Regions from separate parts of the Parabacteroides sp. AF27-14 genome, predicted to be linked through region 1. Evidence: riboswitches for the same ligand, from Rfam matches in the RefSeq annotation. Region 1 holds a riboswitch; each other region holds the start of a gene.
The links. A riboswitch is a leader RNA that binds a small molecule or an ion and turns the genes downstream of it on or off. The one in region 1 is predicted to bind cobalamin.
Positions count from the first base shown of each region.

Region 2: linked by a shared signal. The riboswitch ahead of DWY79_RS15860 (ABC transporter substrate-binding protein) and the one ahead of DWY79_RS13940 (TonB-dependent receptor) in region 1 are both predicted to bind cobalamin.
Region 3: linked by a shared signal. The riboswitch ahead of DWY79_RS11615 (sirohydrochlorin cobaltochelatase) and the one ahead of DWY79_RS13940 (TonB-dependent receptor) in region 1 are both predicted to bind cobalamin.
Region 4: linked by a shared signal. The riboswitch ahead of DWY79_RS14540 (porin family protein) and the one ahead of DWY79_RS13940 (TonB-dependent receptor) in region 1 are both predicted to bind cobalamin.

Region 1 is NZ_QTLZ01000013.1:37,016-41,793, forward strand. Features, by position in the region: gene nrdG (anaerobic ribonucleoside-triphosphate reductase activating protein) at 1-408, opposite strand, end outside; gene DWY79_RS13935 (anaerobic ribonucleoside triphosphate reductase) at 442-2,649, opposite strand; cobalamin riboswitch at 2,912-3,114, shown strand; gene DWY79_RS13940 (TonB-dependent receptor) at 3,163-4,778, shown strand, end outside.
Region 2 is NZ_QTLZ01000017.1:9,295-14,072, forward strand. Features, by position in the region: gene DWY79_RS15855 (iron ABC transporter permease) at 1-412, opposite strand, end outside; gene DWY79_RS15860 (ABC transporter substrate-binding protein) at 422-1,585, opposite strand; cobalamin riboswitch at 1,648-1,847, opposite strand; gene DWY79_RS15865 (precorrin-2 C(20)-methyltransferase) at 1,914-2,618, shown strand; gene DWY79_RS15870 (hypothetical protein) at 2,667-3,179, opposite strand; gene DWY79_RS15875 (formate--tetrahydrofolate ligase) at 3,573-4,778, shown strand, end outside.
Region 3 is NZ_QTLZ01000009.1:145,076-149,853, forward strand. Features, by position in the region: gene DWY79_RS11610 (TonB-dependent siderophore receptor) at 1-603, opposite strand, end outside; gene DWY79_RS11615 (sirohydrochlorin cobaltochelatase) at 750-1,667, opposite strand; cobalamin riboswitch at 1,795-1,992, opposite strand; gene aspT (aspartate-alanine antiporter) at 2,079-3,776, shown strand; gene DWY79_RS11625 (bifunctional aspartate transaminase/aspartate 4-decarboxylase) at 3,789-4,778, shown strand, end outside.
Region 4 is NZ_QTLZ01000014.1:82,969-87,746, reverse strand. Features, by position in the region: gene priA (primosomal protein N') at 1-1,436, opposite strand, end outside; gene DWY79_RS14540 (porin family protein) at 1,524-2,132, opposite strand; cobalamin riboswitch at 2,424-2,627, opposite strand; gene coaW (type II pantothenate kinase) at 2,647-3,501, opposite strand; gene scpA (methylmalonyl-CoA mutase) at 3,631-4,778, opposite strand, start outside.

The sequences.
Region 1 (4,778 bases):
TAAAAGGCTCTCATCCCGAAGGGTTTGTTTGTAGCGGCCATCTACCAATACGTCGATATAGGATAATAAGGCGGCTTGTGCCGGGTTCTTTATCAGGTCCTCGAATTTATATCCCGTGTAGCACCAGATCGTCTTTTGGCTTTTTTCCTTGATCGCCTTGGCTACCTCGGTGAAGCCTTCCGGTTGGAACATGGGATCTCCTCCGCTGAAGGTGACATTGGCGAACTCGTCAGCCAGCACTTTCTCCACGATCTCTTCCGTTCTTACTTTCTTCCCTTTATGGATGTCCCATGATTCGGGGTTGTGGCAACCCGGGCATTTGTTCGGGCAACCCGCCGCATAGATGGCGGTCCGGAATCCCGGACCGTCTACGGTGGTATCTTCGATGATATCTATGATAGACAACATGGTAATTGAAAATTGAAAATTGACAATTGAAAATTAGTTGTGGGTGACACGGTCGTTCAACTCGGATAGCTTGGCGTTGTTCCAACGGTCGGTGGTTCCTACCAAGTAACCGGTGATGCGTTGAAGTTTGTCCAAGTGTTTGCTGCCGCATTTCGGGCAGGCTTCCAGATTCGGGGTGGAGTTCTCGTAGCCACAATCCAGACAACGGTTACGATTATGGTTTACGGAACCGTATCCGATATTGTATTTATCCATCATATCCACGACACGCATGATCGCTTCGGGGTTATGGGTAGCGTCGCCATCCATCTCTACGTAAAAGATATGGCCGCCACGAGTCAAATCATGATAAGGAGCTTCCACTTCGGCTTTATGACGGGCACTGCACTTATAATATACCGGGACGTGATTAGAGTTCGTATAATAATCCCGATCCGTGATACCGGGGAGCGATCCGAACTTCTTACGATCTTTTCCCGTGAACTTGCCGGACAAACCTTCTGCCGGAGTTGCCAGTACGCTATAATTGTGTTGGTATTGCTCCGAGAATTGGTTGGCACGATCCCGGATATACGTAACGATCCTTATGCCTAAGGCTTGCGAATCCTCATCTTCGCCATGATGCTTACCGGTAAGGGCCACCAGACATTCGGCCAGTCCGATAAAGCCGATACCCAAGGTGCCTTGGTTGATAACGGAGGCAATCGAATCGTTAGGCTTCAATTTTTCCGAGCCTAACCACAAGGAAGACATCAACAACGGGAATTGCTTTGCGTAAGCGGTTTTCTGGAACTCCATACGCTCATGCAACTGACGAGCCGTAAGTTCCAGCATATGATCCAGTTTAGCGAAAAATAGGGCGATACGCTCTTCCTTGTTCTCCACCTGCATGCACTCGATAGCCAATCGCACGATATTGATCGTCGAGAAAGAGAGATTACCTCGTCCGATAGAAGTCTTCGGTCCGAAACGATTCTCGAATACACGGGTACGGCATCCCATGGTCGCTACCTCGTGGATATAGCGCTGAGGATCGTCCGCTTTCCAATCCTCGCTTTGGTTGAAGGTCGCGTCGAGATTCAAGAAGTTCGGGAAGAAACGACGGGCGGTGACCTTGCAGGCCAATTGGTAAAGATCGTAGTTGCGGTCTTCCGGCAGATAGCTTACGCCTCGTTTCTTTTTCCATATCTGGATCGGGAAGATAGCGGTCTCGCCGTTACCTACGCCTCTGTAAGTACTTTTTAATAACTCCCGGATGATGCAACGACCTTCCGCCGAGGTGTCGGTCCCATAATTGATGGAGCTGAATACCACTTGGTTGCCTCCACGGGAATGGATCGTGTTCATATTATGGATAAAAGCCTCCATCGATTGGTGTACACGGCTTACCGTGCGGTTGATGGCATGTTGTATGACGCGTCTATCACCGCTTAATCCATCCAAGGTCTGTGTCTGGTAATCGTCGATAGGCTTATTATATAAGTGGGAGAAATCCTGTCCGTATAAATCCTCTAAGGTCTTTACTTCCTCGATAAAGCTATTACGTACGTAAGGAGCTAGGTAGAAGTCGAACGCCGGTATCGCCTGTCCGCCATGCATCTCGTTTTGGGCGGTCTCTAGAGAGATACAGCCAAGGATGCTTGCGGTTTCGATTCGTTTAGCCGGACGTGATTCGCCATGACCGGCGGAGAACCCGTATTTCAGGATGCGATCCAACGGGTGTTGTACGCAGGTCAAGCTTTTAGTCGGATAATAATCTTTATCATGAATATGGAGGTAGTTGTTAGATACGGCTTCCTTGACCTCTTCGCTCAATAAATAGTCATCGACAAACGGCTTGGTGGTCTCGCTGGAGAATTTCATCATCATGCCGGCGGGTGTATCGGCGTTCATATTCGCGTTCTCACGGGTGATGTCGTTGGATTTGATATTGATAATCTCCAAGAACATATCCCGTGTTTTCGCCTTGCGGGCTACGCTTCGCTGATTTCGGTAAGCGATATATTTCTGCGCTACGTCCTTCCGGCTACTGGCCATCAATTCCAGTTCCACGGCATCTTGAATCGCCTCTACGGTCATTTGAGGTTCTCCCTTGAATGAGATATGGTCTGTGATTTGGCGAATCAGTTGCATATCTTCTCCCTTGTCTGTATGCAACATGGCTTTACGGATAGCGGTTACTATCTTCTCCTCGTTGAAACCAACGATACGCCCGTCCCGTTTAACAACTGTCTGTATCATGATGTCGATTAATTTGTGATTGATTATGCGTGCAAAGGTATCTTATTACTCTATATGATTTTCTTTTTGGAAAACTTTTTGCTGATTAAATTATGTTAATATATTAATTTACAGTGAGTTGTAAAAAGTTTTGGAAAACTTTGTATCTTGCATGATTGCTTTTGTTTTCCTTTTTGGCGATGTGATGTGTTATAAGCTTCTCTTTGTAAAGCTATTAAAGAACATAAGCCGGGATATATTTTTGTTTATATAAAATAATTCATACTTTTGCCCCCGTTTTGGTGATGACGTAAAAACCATCCGGTTTCGTCATAAAGAGGGAATCCGGTGTGAATCCGGAGCAGTGCCCGCTACTGTAAGCTTTTGTAAAGTAGAAAACATTTCTCATACCACTGTCTGTAAAAGACGGGAAGGTCGTTCTCTACGAAGTAAGTCAGGAAACCTGCCAAGCGTTTTTATTGCTGTTTTTCTCGGGGTCAGGAAAGCGGAAATATACATAATAACAAATCGTTTATGAAAAGAAAGTGTTTGTGCGCGGCTTTAGCTGTAAGTTGTGCGATAAACGTATCATTTGCGCAGGTACGTTTACAGGGTAAGGTCGTGGATGAAAGTAATGAACCAATCCCGGGCGCGAATATCCGCGTGTCGGAATCCTTGAATGGTACAACCACGGATGCCGGCGGAAAATTTGAGCTGAACCTTCCCGATGGTAGACATCGTATTCGTGTGACTTACCTTGGCTATGAACAGGGCGTGTATCAAACGGATCACTCGGAAAAAGATGTCGTTATTAAGCTGAAAGAAAAGTATGTGAATATCGATCAAGTGGTGGTAACCGGTACCGGTTCGCATCGCCGCATGAGTAATTCTCCTATTCCCGTGAAAGTGCTTACGGGAAAAGACTTGAAAGAGGCGAGCGTAACCAATTTCCAAGATGCGATGACCAAGCTGAATCCGAGTATCGTATTTATGGAAAACGGACAGGGGGCTACGATGAATATGAACGGATTGACAGAGAAATACGTGGTTATCTTGGAAAACGGTAAGCGTTTGGCCGGCGATGATACCTATTCCCGTATCGATATGTCTAACGTAAAGCGGGTAGAGATATTGAACGGGGCCGCTTCCGCTTTGTATGGTAGCGATGCGATCGCCGGCGTTATCAATATCATCACGGATGATTCCCGTAATAAGGTGAACGTGACGAGCAATAGCCGTTATGGTAGCAAGAACCAATTCTTGCAGTCGGTCAATGCGGACGTGAATGTAGGGAAGTTCGGTTCATATACTTCTTATCAATATCAACGGGCCGATGGTTGGCAATTAAATCCCTATACGGAGAGTAAAGGCGAGTTGGTTCCTACCAATAAGCAAGCTTCCGAGGGATTTCACCGGAACGTGATCAACCAACGTTTCACGTACGACGCTACGGATCGTTTGTCTTTTTATGTGCGTGGTACTTTCTTCGGACGTTCCAGCGATCGTCCGATGCCAATGGATAAAGTGAATACGACCAACTATGATATGAGAAAAGAGACGTTCACTTATGGGGCGGGCGCTCAATACATGATTAATAAGAACTCTTATTTGAACGCTGATTATCTGTCGGACAATCATAGTACGTATAAGGATTTCTTTGATGGAAAGAAAAGCGGAGAGAGTGATATGACGAAACGGATTCATTACCATAACTTGAATGTCAAGGGAATCTTTCGTTTGGGCAAATATAATAAGCTTTCGGCTGGTGCGGAGTTCATTAAAGAGTTACTGAGTAGCGAGACGGATAACATAGCGGGTAAAAGTATGTACACGACTGCGCTTTATGCTCAAGACGAGATCAATATCAATGAGCATTTCCAAGCGTACGCGGGTTTGCGCTATATTTACCATGAGAATTTTAAGAGTTATGCGACTCCTAACGTGGCTTTGCTGTATAAGGTAGGCGGTTTTAATTTCCGCGGATCGTATGCGGCTGGTTTCCGTACACCTGAATTGAAAGAGTTGTATACGGAATCGGAGAAGAAAGCGTCCGGAGCGACTCGCCTTACGATCGGTAATCCGGATCTGGACCCGGAGAAGAGCGACAATTTTACGTTGAGCGCAGAATATACGATGCGGTATTTCTCTTT
Region 2 (4,778 bases), on a different contig from region 1:
AGGAACCGATCACGGCCGCTATCGATAAGGCGATCTCCCCCATAAAACCAAGTTTACTCAAGGCAACGCCCCCTAAACTACCGCTTAACAACACCACGAAAGCGACACCCATGCTCGCTCCCGAACTGATACCTAAGACCGAAGGTCCGGCCAATGGATTACGGAAAACGGTTTGCATCTGTAAGCCGCTGATGGATAAGCCTGCTCCCGCTACCAACGCTGTCAATGCCTGTGGTAGTCGGGATTTCCAGATAATATTCTGCCATGTAATAGGCTCATTTCCTGAATTCCAGATAATATGCCAAACCGATTGAAGAGGAATAGAGACTGACCCCAACACCAAATTCAAAAAGATTAGAACAAAAATAGCCGTGACAATCGCCAGCATCCATAGGGTATTTGAATGTCTCATCAGCGTTCCTTATTTAAGTCGAGAATAATAGACCGGCTCATGATCCGGTAATAAATCCGGATGAAAGATATGAAGCAAATCCGCTAGGACGATCTCCGGTTCTGTCGGCATACTCTCATAAAACGGCGTGTTCTTCATATTACAATAGATAATCCCTTTCTCCCGGAACGCACGGAAATCCGCATAACGAGGATCTTGCTCTTTCAATGCCTCATAGCTAAACGTTCCCGGGAAACTATTCACGATACGCCAGAAATCAGCATCGTCCGCTTGGTTATAGACCGTCTCGAAGTCTAATGTAACACCACCGGATCGCTCATCGTCTTTCAAGAAATAATCAGCGCCGGCATCCTTGAAAAGCTGTGCCAAGAAACTCTTTCCTCCTACGGCATACCAGTTTCCACCCCGTAACTCGCCACTAAAAACGATCGGACATTTTTTAACCTTGCCATCCGCCGTAAGTTCCTTTAATTCATTATACCTCTTCTCAATGGCGGCAAAACGCTCATTGCCCTCTTTCTCTACCCCTAACAACAAGCCTATGAACTTGATCCATTCAGCTTGTCCCAATGGCGTAGTCTCCTTATAACCCAAATGGGGAATCAAGGGGATACCCACGTCTTTCAGCGTCTCATAGCCTCCCCGCTTGAATGGCGATACAAGGATCAAATCAGGATTCATACTCATGATAACCTCGTTATCGAAATTTCCCTCTATACCGATCTTTGCGGTTTTACCTTCTTTCAGGCGTTCGTTCATCTCTTTATTGAACAAATGCCGTGTACTGGTAATCCCAACGACCTTATCCAAGGCACCCAATTTAATAAAATTCGATAATTGCAGGGAAGTCATACAGATAACGCTTCGGATAGGAAGCTCTATCATCGTATAATCAACGGGAATCCCCGTGGGTTTCGAACCTCTTTTTACGAACGCATAATGAAACGTGGTGCTTTCCTCGTTTTGAGGATCTTGAATATCAGCCAAGACATATTGATCCGCATAGGTAAGCTTGAATCCTTGGGCGTATAAAGGCTTAACCTGCTCTTGCGAGAATGCGGATTGCTCTACGGAAGCCGTCTTCCCTATTTCTCCTTTTTCACGGATACCTGAAGTACATGATAAAGTCAATACCGATAAAAGCAAGCATCCACCCGCTATAAACTTATTCATAATCCTTGTTTAATTGACAGTTGATCATTGACAGTTACTCTCGTCCTGCTCCACGGGACAGCAACATTTATTTATGAACCGGCAGGTCTTCTGACTTACTTCCATTCTAGACGCCTTCCCGATTACGAAACCAGTGGCCAAGGTATTGTCCGAATGTTTAGAAGTTCACAGCAGCGTGGTCTGTCCGGGATTCTCACCCGGTTCCCTTTTAATCCGCCTCCCGGAAAAAGAGATAAGCGGAGCCTGTTACAGCGACAAAAGTAGTAAGAATATTTGTATACATCCGCAATTTTAAGGACTTTTGCGTTTCAAATAAAAACAGATACACATGAATCATCCTATTCACTTCGTCTCATTAGGTCCCGGTGATCCGGAATTAATTACGCTGAAAGGGCTTAAAACATTACAAAAGGCTGATATTATCTATTGTCCTGCTACACAAGGCAAGCATGGAATCATATCTCGGGCGACGGATATATTGAAAGCTATTGAGGTAGACGAATCCTTGATCCATCCGTTTATTTTGCCAATGAGTAAGGAACGGACAGATGCGTTAAACGCTTATAACGAATTGTTTCTGGATGCCCAAGCTGAATATTTGAAAGGAAAACAAATCGTGATCGTCGCCGAGGGAGACGCTGGTTTTTATTCATCTATACAATATGTATACGATAAATTCGAGGAAGCAGGAATCCCGGTCGATCGAATCGCAGGAATTCCGGCATTTATAGCGGCAGGTGCCTTGGCCGGGATACATATCGTAAAACAAGAGGAGCAAATTAATGTAATCCCCGGGACTGCGTCGTTCGATGAACTTTCGGCAAAAATAGAAAATGGAATGATCATCGTCATCATGAAATTACCGGGTTGCCAAGAGGCTATTCATACTTGTATCCGGCAGTATGCGGATAAGGCGGTTTTTCATTATTTCGAGAATGTAGGAACAGGAAAAGAATATTATACTACTGATATCGCCACTATACATTCCAAGGATTTCCCCTATTTCTCCCTACTGATTATCCAACCTCGCTAAAAGAAGAAGGCTGCCCGGAGAGTAACCAAACCCGGACAGCCCATCTTATTACGCTACATGCAATATATGCTTAAGCTGATCGATATGGAAACGAAGTGTATCCATATAAGGTTTCACTGAATTATGGTACATGATCGCTTTTGCGTGCATATCTTCCAACTCGCTTACTTTACGGTTCGCCTCACGCATTTTACAAGCGTTGTAGCGAATACCCGATACATGCCCTTTGATATCCTCGATCGCTTGGTTTCCCCGGTTGAAGATAGACTCTGCTTCTTCCGGAGCGTATACCGTATAGGCTTGGGCAACGTCATCCAGTAATGCCTGTTGATAAGAGCCGGCTATCGGGAGCAATTGATGGATCGCATGATGACATAAAGAATGAACCTCGTTTTGAAGCTTCTTCAATTCTACTTCCCACTTTGATTCACATACTTCATCCAATTGTTTGACTTCCGCTACGACACGACCGCTAAACAATTCCACTACCATCTTTTCCCATGCTTCTGCTACCCACGATTTAGTAGCAAATGTAACCTGACTAAATCTTACTGTTGACATAACCTTAAATTTACATATTATATTGCTAATGTTATTAATCTCTCATCTATTTCAATTTATCACACTCAAACCATTTTAGCTTTCTTTTTATCGTTGTGACACCACAAAATTAATCAAATTATCATAGACGGATAATTTTAAAGACTATTTTATAATTCTTTAAGAGTGCAACAAGCAAAACGTATGATTTTTGCAAAGTTCACTTTACAAAAAGTTCAATTTCAAGCCTAACAGCTATCACAAAAAGCGAGATCATCGCCATTTTCGCACAAAAATATCAAAATAACACAATCTTCTTATTCCATAAAGGGGGAAAACCTTGTTCCGTATCATTTTGTTATTATAATAAATTAGATTTACTTTGTTCAAACTATATAAACTTACATAAAGCACATGAAATCGGACATTGAGATAGCAAGAGAAACAGACTTGCGTAAAATTAAGGAAGTTGCGACAACGTTAGGTATCCCTCGTGAGGAAGTACAAAATTATGGCAGGTATATTGCCAAGGTTCCTATCCATTTGATCGATAAAAAGCAAATGGACCAGCATAATTTAATTTTAGTGACCGCTATCACTCCCACTAAAGCGGGAATCGGAAAGACTACGGTTTCGATCGGTCTGGCTTTAGGGCTGAATAAAATAGGGAAGAAAGCGGTGGTCGCTTTACGTGAGCCGTCTCTTGGCCCGTGTTTCGGCATGAAAGGTGGTGCTGCCGGAGGTGGATATGCCCAAGTGCTTCCCATGGAAAACATCAACTTGCATTTTACAGGGGATTTTCATGCGGTTACTTCCGCCCACAATATGATTACCGCTTTATTGGATAACTATATTTATCAGACTCGCAACACCTGCGAGGGATTGAAGGAGATCAAATGGAAACGGGTTCTTGACGTAAACGACCGTAGCTTACGTAACATCGTATCGGGTCTAGGCGGCTCGGCGAACGGTGTCCCTACCGAGACCGGATTTGACATCACTCCCGCTTCAGAGATCATGGCGATCCTTTGCTTGGCTACGGATATAGAGGATTTGAAACGACGTGTCGGAAATATTTTATTGGGTTATACAAACGAAGATAAGCCTTTCACGGTAAATGATCTTGGCATAGCCGGAGCTATTACCGTATTGCTAAAAGACGCATTACTGCCGAACCTAGTACAAACAACGGAGAATACTCCCGCATTTGTACATGGAGGTCCTTTCGCTAATATCGCCCATGGATGTAATTCCATATTGGCCACCCAAATGGCTCTTACTTATGGAGATTATGTGATTACGGAGGCTGGTTTCGGCGCTGATCTGGGTGCGGAGAAATTCTTTAATATCAAATGTAGAAAAGCGGGGCTTTCACCGAAACTGACAGTCATCGTAGCGACTGCCCAGAGCTTAAAACTTCATGGTGGCGTTCCTGAAAAAGAAATCAAGGAACCGAATATCGAAGGATTAAAGAACGGATTCGCTAACTTAGATAAACACATTGAGAATATGAAGAGCTTCGGACAGCAAGTAATCGTGACTTTCAACCGTTTCGCTACCGATACGGACGAGGAGATCGCTTTAGTGGCTGAGCATTGCAAGGAAAAAGGGGTTGGATTC
Region 3 (4,778 bases), on a different contig from region 1:
ATAATTGACCGGACCGACCAATTTACCGCCCATGCCAAGTGTCGCCTCTTTATTCTCGTAACTACCGTAGGCCAATCGAGCATTAACGCTCTGTTTCTCTGACGGGGATTTACGAACGATATTCAAGGTTCCACCTACGGCTGAATGTCCGTAAAGTACAGAAGCCGGTCCCTTTAATAATTCAATAGACTCGATACAGGATAGATCGGGTACGGGATAAGAGTTGTTTATTGCCGAACGTTCATCGCGGATACCGTCTATCATCATGATAGAATGATCGAAACCACGGATCGACAATTGTTGAAATGCGCCATAAGATGTCTGGAATCGTACGCCCGGCATAAAGCGTACCGCATCTTGGATATTACGGATACCTCGCAACTCCAAACTACTCGCCGTAATGCTATTAATTGAAATAGGAAGATATTTCATAGGTACGTCCAACTTCGTGATTTGTGGACGTGGCTTGCGTGCGGCGGTCGCTACGACTTCTTGAATATTGAATGTCGTATCGGCGAAATTCGTGTACTCATTCTTGTGTTGTGCCTGCATCGTACTGATACATAAGGCTGTCAACGGTAAGATTGTCAAAACTCTTTTCATATATTTAGCATTATAACTGTTTATTGTATGCATGTGAAATCCCTTTCGAAAGAAATTCCATTTTCCTTCGAATGAAAATTTAGTTTCTTTCGGAAGGAATTACTTTTTCTTCCGAAAGGAATAAAACATAGATTTGGAGAACTTTTTTAGTCCTTCTCTACCGCATAAGCTTTCTTCTTATCAACGATATCGATCATCTTATGTTTAGCCATGAAACGGGCATGTTCGATGAAAATCTTCTGAATATCCGGATTCTGTCCCAGACCTTCCATAAATACGCTTACCTCGTAGCCTTTCTTTTCCAGTTCCTCTTTCCAATCACCGGCGATATCGTTTTTCGCATGGTCTCCAGCGACAAACATAAATGGCATTAACACGACTTTCTTCGTACCATTGGCTTTTACTTGAGCTTCCATCGTATCAAAAGAAGGATAACCTTCAATAGTTCCTACGGAATAATTCTTGAACCCCTTCTCCTTCAACATATAATCCAACATGGCATATTGGGCCGTTGCTGGAGTATAAGTGCCATGACCTACTAATAATGTAGCGCCTTCCTTCGCCCCATTTTTTATGATAGCAGCGATTACTGCCTCATAATCTTCCGGCGTATACAATAGGGGATTGCCGATTCGGATTTCCTTGAAAGAAGACTTCATGGCGGCAACGTCTTTACGTAAGGATTCCATCTCGATACCTTCGATTATATTCGTGGATTGGATCAAGATGTGCGTATAACCATCAGCCTTTAACTTTTCCAAGGCTTCGATCGGGTTTAGTTTCTCTATGCCACGAGCTTTTAAGCGGCGCATTACAATGCGAGAAGTCCATGCCTCACGCAACTCAACATCTTTGAAAGCTTCTTTCGCTTTTTGATTGATCGCGTCGATTGTCAAGGCACGGGTATCATCATGGGTTGTTCCAAAATGTACCATCAATAAAGCGGCCTTATCGCCCGGTTGTAAAGAGGCGAATAAATCGGATGCTACAAAATTCTCGCCATCGTGCGCACGACAAACTAGGCTGATGACCAGCAGGAAGAAAGATAGTAAGTGTTTCCTCATCATATGAATATATTAATAATTAGATTACATATCAATCCCACGGAGACAACGTATTATTCCGTCTCCAACATCTTTTAGATATAGGTGATATTTCTATCCTCTTAATTACTCCTAACCCCGGGAGGAATTAATCATTACTTCGCTTGGCAGGTTTCCTGACTGGCTCGAAAAGCAACCTTCCCATCTTTCTTAAGACAGTGGCATAGCAGAACGCTTTCCTTTTCAAGAGCTTCACAGTAGCGGGCACTGTTCCGGATTCTAACCGGATTCCCTTTTATAGAATTGTCGGTAGACAAACTCTATCACCTAAGCGGTCGCAAATTTATATAAATAATCCCGAAAAGTAACAACATCTTTCAAAGAATCCCTGTTTCAATAGCATCTTTTTTGTTTAACATCAAATAAATAGATATGGAATGGATAACTAATTTACTTCAACATTATCCGGAGCTAGCTATTTTCATAACCTTAGCTCTCGGTTTCTGGATTGGCAAGTTTAAGATAAAGAAGTTCACGCTGGGAACGGTTACCAGCGTATTATTGGTCGGTGTATTGATCGGGCAATTAAAAATCGATATAAGCGGACCGTTAAAGTCCGTCTTTTTCTTGATGTTCCTCTTCGCTGTAGGATATAGTGTTGGGCCACAGTTCTTCCGGGGATTGAAAAAGGAAGGTCTTCCTCAAATGCTTTTCGCCGCCGTCATGTGTGTGTTTTGTTTGATCGCTCCTTTTTTGTTAGCGAAACTTATGGGATATAACGCAGGCGAGGCCGCAGGATTATTGGCGGGCTCCCAGACGATGTCGGCAGTATTAGGAGTTGCCGAAGATACGATCGGACAGATGAATATTAGCGATACGGATAAAAGCGCTATGGTAAATGTAATGCCCGTGGCCTATGCGGTAACTTATATTTTCGGTACGGCAGGATCCGCATGGTTAGTGAGTGATATCGGGCCACGTCTTTTAGGAGGACTCGACTACGTGAAAAAAGCGTGTAAAGAGCTAGAGGCTAAAATGGGAAATAACGACGAGAGCGAGCAACCGGGCTTTATGCCTGCTGCCCGTCCGGTAACTTTCCGGGCCTATAAGATTAGTAATGAATGGTTCAAGGATGGCAAAAGCGTAAAGCAGTTGGAGGTATATTTAGACCAATTGGGACGGCATTTGTTCGTGGAGTGTGTCCGTATTAATAATGTAGTAACCGATGTTAAACCGGATTTGGTTTTACATACCGGAAATGAGGTTGTTCTAAGCGGTCGCCGAGAATTCGTGATCGGAGAGGAGAACTGGATTGGCGACGAGGTCAATGACATTGAATTGCTCGATTTTCCGGCAGAGACGTTACCCGTACTAGTGATCCATAAGGAATACGTGGGGAAAAAGATCTGCTATTTACGCAATCAATCGTTTATGCATGGTGTTAGCATCAAGTCCGTAAGGCGTGCGGGTATCAATATCCCGGTCTTGGCCGCTACGGTGATAGATTCTGGTGATATGCTGGAATTGGTAGGCATGAAATCAGAGGTAAATAAAGCGGCGACGGCTTTGGGATATCCCGATCGCCCAACCAATCAGACCGATTTGATTTTCGTGGGTATCGGTATTTTCTTAGGGGGAATTTTAGGTTCGCTCGCGATTCATTTCGGGGGTGTCCCGATTAGCCTAAGTACGAGTGGAGGTGCTTTGATAGCCGGGCTCGTCTTTGGATGGCTTCGTTCTAAGCATCCGACCTTCGGGCGTATTCCGGAGCCTTCCGTTTGGATATTAAATAATTTGGGGTTGAATATGTTTATCGCCGTAGTCGGTATCACGGCGGGTCCCAGTTTCGTGACCGGATTGAAGGAAGTCGGTATAAGTTTATTTATTATCGGTGCTTTAGCGACATCTATCCCGCTTATCATCGGTATTCTGATGGGACGTTACGTTTTTAAGTTCCACCCGGCTATTACTTTAGGTTGTACGGCGGGTTCACGTACGACAACTGCCGCATTAGGAGCGGTGGAAGATGCCGTAGGAAGTGAGACTCCAGCCTTAGGCTATACCGTTACCTATGCGGTGGGTAATACTTTATTAATCATCTGGGGTGTCGTTATTGTGCTAATCATGTAATATATATAATGTATGGACAAGAAGAAAATACATGTCACGAGAGAATATGAGAAAAAGATGTCGGAGATTAGCCCTTTCGAGCTAAAGAACATCTTGATAGAGTTAGCGGATGAGAGCGCTCGTAAAAGTACGCACATCATGCTGAACGCAGGAAGGGGAAATCCAAACTGGATCAGTACGGTTCCACGGGAGGCATTCTTCCTATTAGGGCAGTTCGCCTTGGAGGAATGCCTGCAGGAAACCGAATTGGCAGATGAGATGGCCGGAGCCGCAGGGGTTCCCAACCGCAAAAGGATCGCGTCTCGCTTCGTACAGTTTCTAAAGAAACATGCGCAATCTCCCGGCGCTACTTTATTGAAGGGTACCTATGAATATCTGGTCACGGAAAAAGGTGTAGATGAGAATGAGCTTGTATATGAATGGGCGGAAGGCGTCATTGGTGATCAATATCCGGTTCCCGATCGTATCTTGAAATATACAGAAATGCTCGTGCGGGATTATTTAGACCAAGAATTATGTGATAACCAGCCCCCTGAGGGAATATTCGACCTTTTCGCTACCGAGGGCGGAACTGCCGCCATGTGTTATATCTTCGATACCTTGCAGCAGAATTTCTTGTTGAATAAGGGAGATAAGATCGTTCTCTTCGCTCCGGTATTCACTCCTTATATAGAGATTCCGGAACAGGCTCGTTATCTTTTTAATGTCATAGAGATAAAAGCCTTGAAGATGACAAAAGACGGCTATCACACGTGGCAATATCAAGAAAAAGATTTAGATGTCCTGAAAGATCCTAGCGTGAAAGCTGCTTTCATAACAAACCCGAGCAACCCGCCTTCATACGGATTGACAAAAGCATTGATGAATAGGATCGTTGAGATCGTACGGAACGACAATCCCAACCTCATGATTATTACGGATGATGTGTATGCGACATTTATTCCGCATTTTCGCTCGATGATGGCCGAATTACCAAAGAATACGTTATGTGTCTACTCTTTC
Region 4 (4,778 bases), on a different contig from region 1:
TCCACCGTAATAATCTCCGGCATCAAGCAATCACCGTAGCGGGTAGATAACTCAACCAGACCGTATTTCCCCGCCGTAGCGTTGAAATAAGAATCGATGGAGGGAGTGGCGGAACCCAATAAGGTCTTACCGCCGTGCATACCCGCCAAGACGATGGCAGCGTTACGGGCATGGTAACGGGGTGCCGGGTCCTGCTGCTTATACGTATTCTCATGCTCCTCGTCCACGATAATCAAGCCCAAGTCCTTAAACGGAAGGAAGAGGGACGAACGGACCCCCAATACCAGCATAGGCTCGTCGTTATGCAATAGCTTATTCCAAACTTCCACCCGCTCGTTATCCGAGAACTTAGAGTGGTAGACCAATAGCTTATCCCCGAATAATTTCGCCAGCCGTTCCGTGATCTGGGTCGTGATAGCGATCTCCGGCAACATATATAAAACCTGCCGCCCCAGCCGCAAGACCTCATGGATCAAACGGACGTATATCTCGGTCTTACCACTGGAAGTCACGCCATGAAGCAAGCAGACCTCTTTCGTCTTGAAAGCCTCATGGATCTCTCCATAGGCTTTCTCTTGCGCCGGACTGAGCGGATTCGGCTCTTGCAAGCGGCAGACAGATACTTGCAAACGACCCACCTCTTTCTCGTAACTCTCCAAGATACCCCGTTTCAGCAGCCCCTCCAATACCGCAGAGGTATAACCACTGCGTTCCAATAGCTCTTTCTTGGAAAGCTCCTTCGATAAAGCGGGATTCAAGGTATGGCTTAAATCCAAGAAGCTGACCAGCAGAAGCTCTTGCTTCTTCGCTCGTTTCAAATCCTCGAACACCGCCTGTAATTTCGTCTCATCCCGGTAAGCCTCGGCCAAACGGATAAACGCCTGTGTCTTGGGAACGAATCCTCGCTTTAGCTCCTCGCTCACCTCGACCGCCCCTTTCACCATCAAGGAAGAGACGATCGGGACAACATTTCGAAGACCGGTCTTCTTCTCCAACTCCGAGATCGTCAATTTCAAAACCCCGCTAAAAGCATCCAGTACCGCTTGCTCGTTCGGGCGCAAGGGGGCGGTGGCCTCGAAATCCTCATTATAAGTAACCGCCGTCTCGCTTTCCAACTTTAAGCCGGAAGGCAAGGCCGCCTTATACACGTCGCCCAGCTTACATATATAATAAGAAGATATCCATTTCCAGAAACGGAGTTGCGGACGGCGGAGCACCGGCGTGGCATCCAGCAAAGCGTAGATCTCCTTCGTCTCAAAATCGGATACCGGTTCCCGGTCGTGTACCTCCATGACGATAGCCGTATAATATCGTTTCTTCCCGAAATGCACGATCACCCGGCAACCGGGAGTCACGGCTCTCTCCAGATCTTCGGGTATCCGATAGGTATAGCTATTCTCCAAAGGAAGGGGAAGTATGACGTCCGCGTATTTCATTCAAACAGGTGTTTCATTACGAGCCCAAAAATAACAAAAAAGGCCGGACTTCTAAAGCCCAGCCTCTCTCATTTTATTTTCACCTATTTAGAACAAGATCGCTGCCGTGATAGACCATCCACGGTTCTTTCCGGCACCGTCGGAGAGGTTCACCTTCTCAATACTATAGTTATCAGTCAGTCCCAGACCATAATTGAAACCCACCTGCAAGTGGCTGATCAGTTCCACGCCGGCACCGAAGTTAAGACCTGCGCTGAAATTCTTCGCCTTCACCTGATCCGCTACGGAACCCGGGATATCCCAAAACTTATCACCGCCTACACGGAAACCGATATACGGACCGGCTGCCAAATACGCCTTGACGATCGGTAAACCGAATTTCCATTTCAAGTTGACCGGAACATCGATATAATCCGTCTTCATCGAAGTCTTAACCCCGCCAGCCGAGGTCGTCTCCAAACCTTTTTGCGAATACAACACCGCCGCATCGATCCCGACACCGACCAACGGTAAGGTCGTCTCGATCATCGGACCCACTTGAAAGCCGGTTACGTTATCCGCTTTCAACACGTCCGAGTTGAAATGAACAGACGATATATTCACACCTCCCTTGATACCGAATTTAAGCTGAGCGTTCGCCGGAAGCGCCATCAACGCTAGCAAGGCAACCATAACAAGTCCCACAATTTTCTTCATATTCATACTTCTTTTGTTAATTACTCGTTGCAAATAAACGCACTTTTCTAATAATAAACAAATATTCTCTATAGAGTGTTCACGGAATACCCCAGTCCTTTAAACGCAAAGAAAGCATGCATCTTACACACGGAGCTCATCCCGTCGGTCAGATTCATGCTTCTTTCCCTAATTATTATGGCAAAATAATTATCCGAAACCATGAGACGACTTGATAAGAAAACCTTGGATAAAGAATAGTAAAAACCGGATACGGTTCTTGCGTTCTCTTCCGGCCTTTCCTCGAAGCCGTCGAAAATATACACGCCTTGCAGGTCTTCTGACTTACTTCCGGTCTTAAGCGCCTTCCCATTCACTTGAATGAACAGTGGCAACAGTATTGCTCAACCCGTTTATGAAGCTTACAGCAGCGGGACTGTCCGGGATTCTCACCCGATTCCCTTTTAATCCCTATCCGGCGATTGCCGAAAGGGAACAAAGCATGTAGCAAAGATACATAAAGTTTTGATGTAGCCTAACACTTTCCACAAAAAATATCCTTATATTCCCGGTTCCTGATATAGCATAAAGCCGCCCCGATAGCCGTGCGATACTCGGCATACTCCGGTATCTTGAAATGGACATCGCACATCTCCTCCAGACGGGGGAAAATATCCGGGCATTGTGGCAAGCGAGTCAGGTTACCGATCAATACGATATTCTTGATATCGCCATTTAACGAGGCGAAAACAGCTCCTTGTCCGATGGTCTGCAAGACCATATGAACGATACCGAGAGCGATATCCTCAACCTTAGCGTTCGCGTCCGCTTTTCCGAAAATAGAGGCTGTCACGTCCAGCGGCAGGCCGGGTAGCGGATGCGGCGTAATATCCCGGATATGCAAGTCGATATCATTCAAGGAACCGTGCTCGGCCAAAGACGCTATTTGGTGAAAGTCATGCGTTTTCAATAATAGCTTAGACAAGCCGAGGATTGTTCCGCCACCGATACCCAATCCCCCGATATGCTCGATCGTGGAGCCTTGTACCTTGACAAAGGAGGTACCCGTTCCCATGCTGACCACCAATAGACTGTCCAGTCCCGTATTATATTGCGCCCCTAGCCCATTCGCAAGGAACTCATCCGTCTTCGCAGTTGGTAAGCCATATAAAGGTTGATCGATATAAGCACTACCTACACCTGTCAAGATCACTTTCTCTATATTCGAGAGCGAGATGTTATTATCATAAATATATTTACCGAAGGCCCCGAATAAAGAGGTTACCGGATCGGTAGCTTTCACGAACATCGGGTTCTTGATCTTCTTATCCTCCACGCCGACGATCTTGGTCGTGCTACCTCCCACATCTATACCTATAACGATTCCCATGATTCTTTCCCTTTTTAATTGAATAATCGCTACAAAAGTACATAAACCCGCATACAATACTAAAAAAGGCCGGACAAAATCAATTGTCCAGCCTCTCTTTATTTAAAAACCGTAAGGTCTAAACTCCATTTATTCGCCTAACAAGATCTCAAGGATCTGGCAAGCTGCCTTCGATACGGAAGTACCCGGGCCAAAGATAGCGGCAACGCCAGCCTTATACAAGAAATCATAGTCTTGAGCCGGGATTACACCTCCAGCAATAACGATGATGTCCTCACGACCTAGTTTCTTCAACTCCTCGATAACCTGCGGAACCAACGTCTTATGACCAGCGGCCAAAGAAGAAACGCCCATTACGTGAACGTCGTTCTCCACAGCTTGACGGGCAGCCTCGGCCGGAGTCTGGAACAACGGTCCCATATCTACGTCGAAACCACAGTCCGCATAACCAGTAGCGACAACCTTAGCGCCACGGTCGTGTCCGTCCTGACCCATCTTAGCGATCATGATACGAGGCTGACGGCCTTCTTTCTTAGCGAATTGCTCGCAAAGCTCGCAAGCTTTCTGGAAGTCTGCGTCTTTCTTAGTTTCTGATGAATACACGCCTGAAATAGTTCTAATGATTGCTTTATAACGACCTACAACCACCTCGCAAGCATCGGAGATCTCTCCCAATGACGCACGCAAGCCGGCAGCCTTAACAGCCAACTCTAATAAGTTGCCCTTCTTCGTCTTCACGCACTCCGTGATATCAGCCAAAGCTTTTTGAACAGCGGCTTCGTCACGGTTAGCACGCAACTCCTTCAAAGCGGCGATCTGCTCGTTACGTACGGCTGTATTATCGATCTCAAGGATATCGATCGGATCTTCCTTCGGCAAACGATATTTGTTAACACCAACGATGGTCTGAACACCAGAGTCGATACGAGCCTGTGTACGAGCGGCAGCTTCCTCGATACGCATCTTAGGAAGACCTGTCTCGATGGCTTTCGCCATACCACCCATGCTCTCGATCTCTTGGATCAATGCCCAACCTTTATGTACCAACTCATTCGTCAAAGACTCTACATAGTAAGAACCAGCCCACGGGTCGATCTCCTTACAGATCTTAGTCTCTTCCTGAATGTAAATCTGTGTATTACGAGCGATACGAGCAGAGAAGTCGGTCGGCAAAGCGATCGCCTCATCCAATGCGTTCGTATGCAAAGATTGTGTATGTCCTAATGTAGCGGCCATAGCCTCGATACAAGTACGTCCTACGTTATTGAACGGATCTT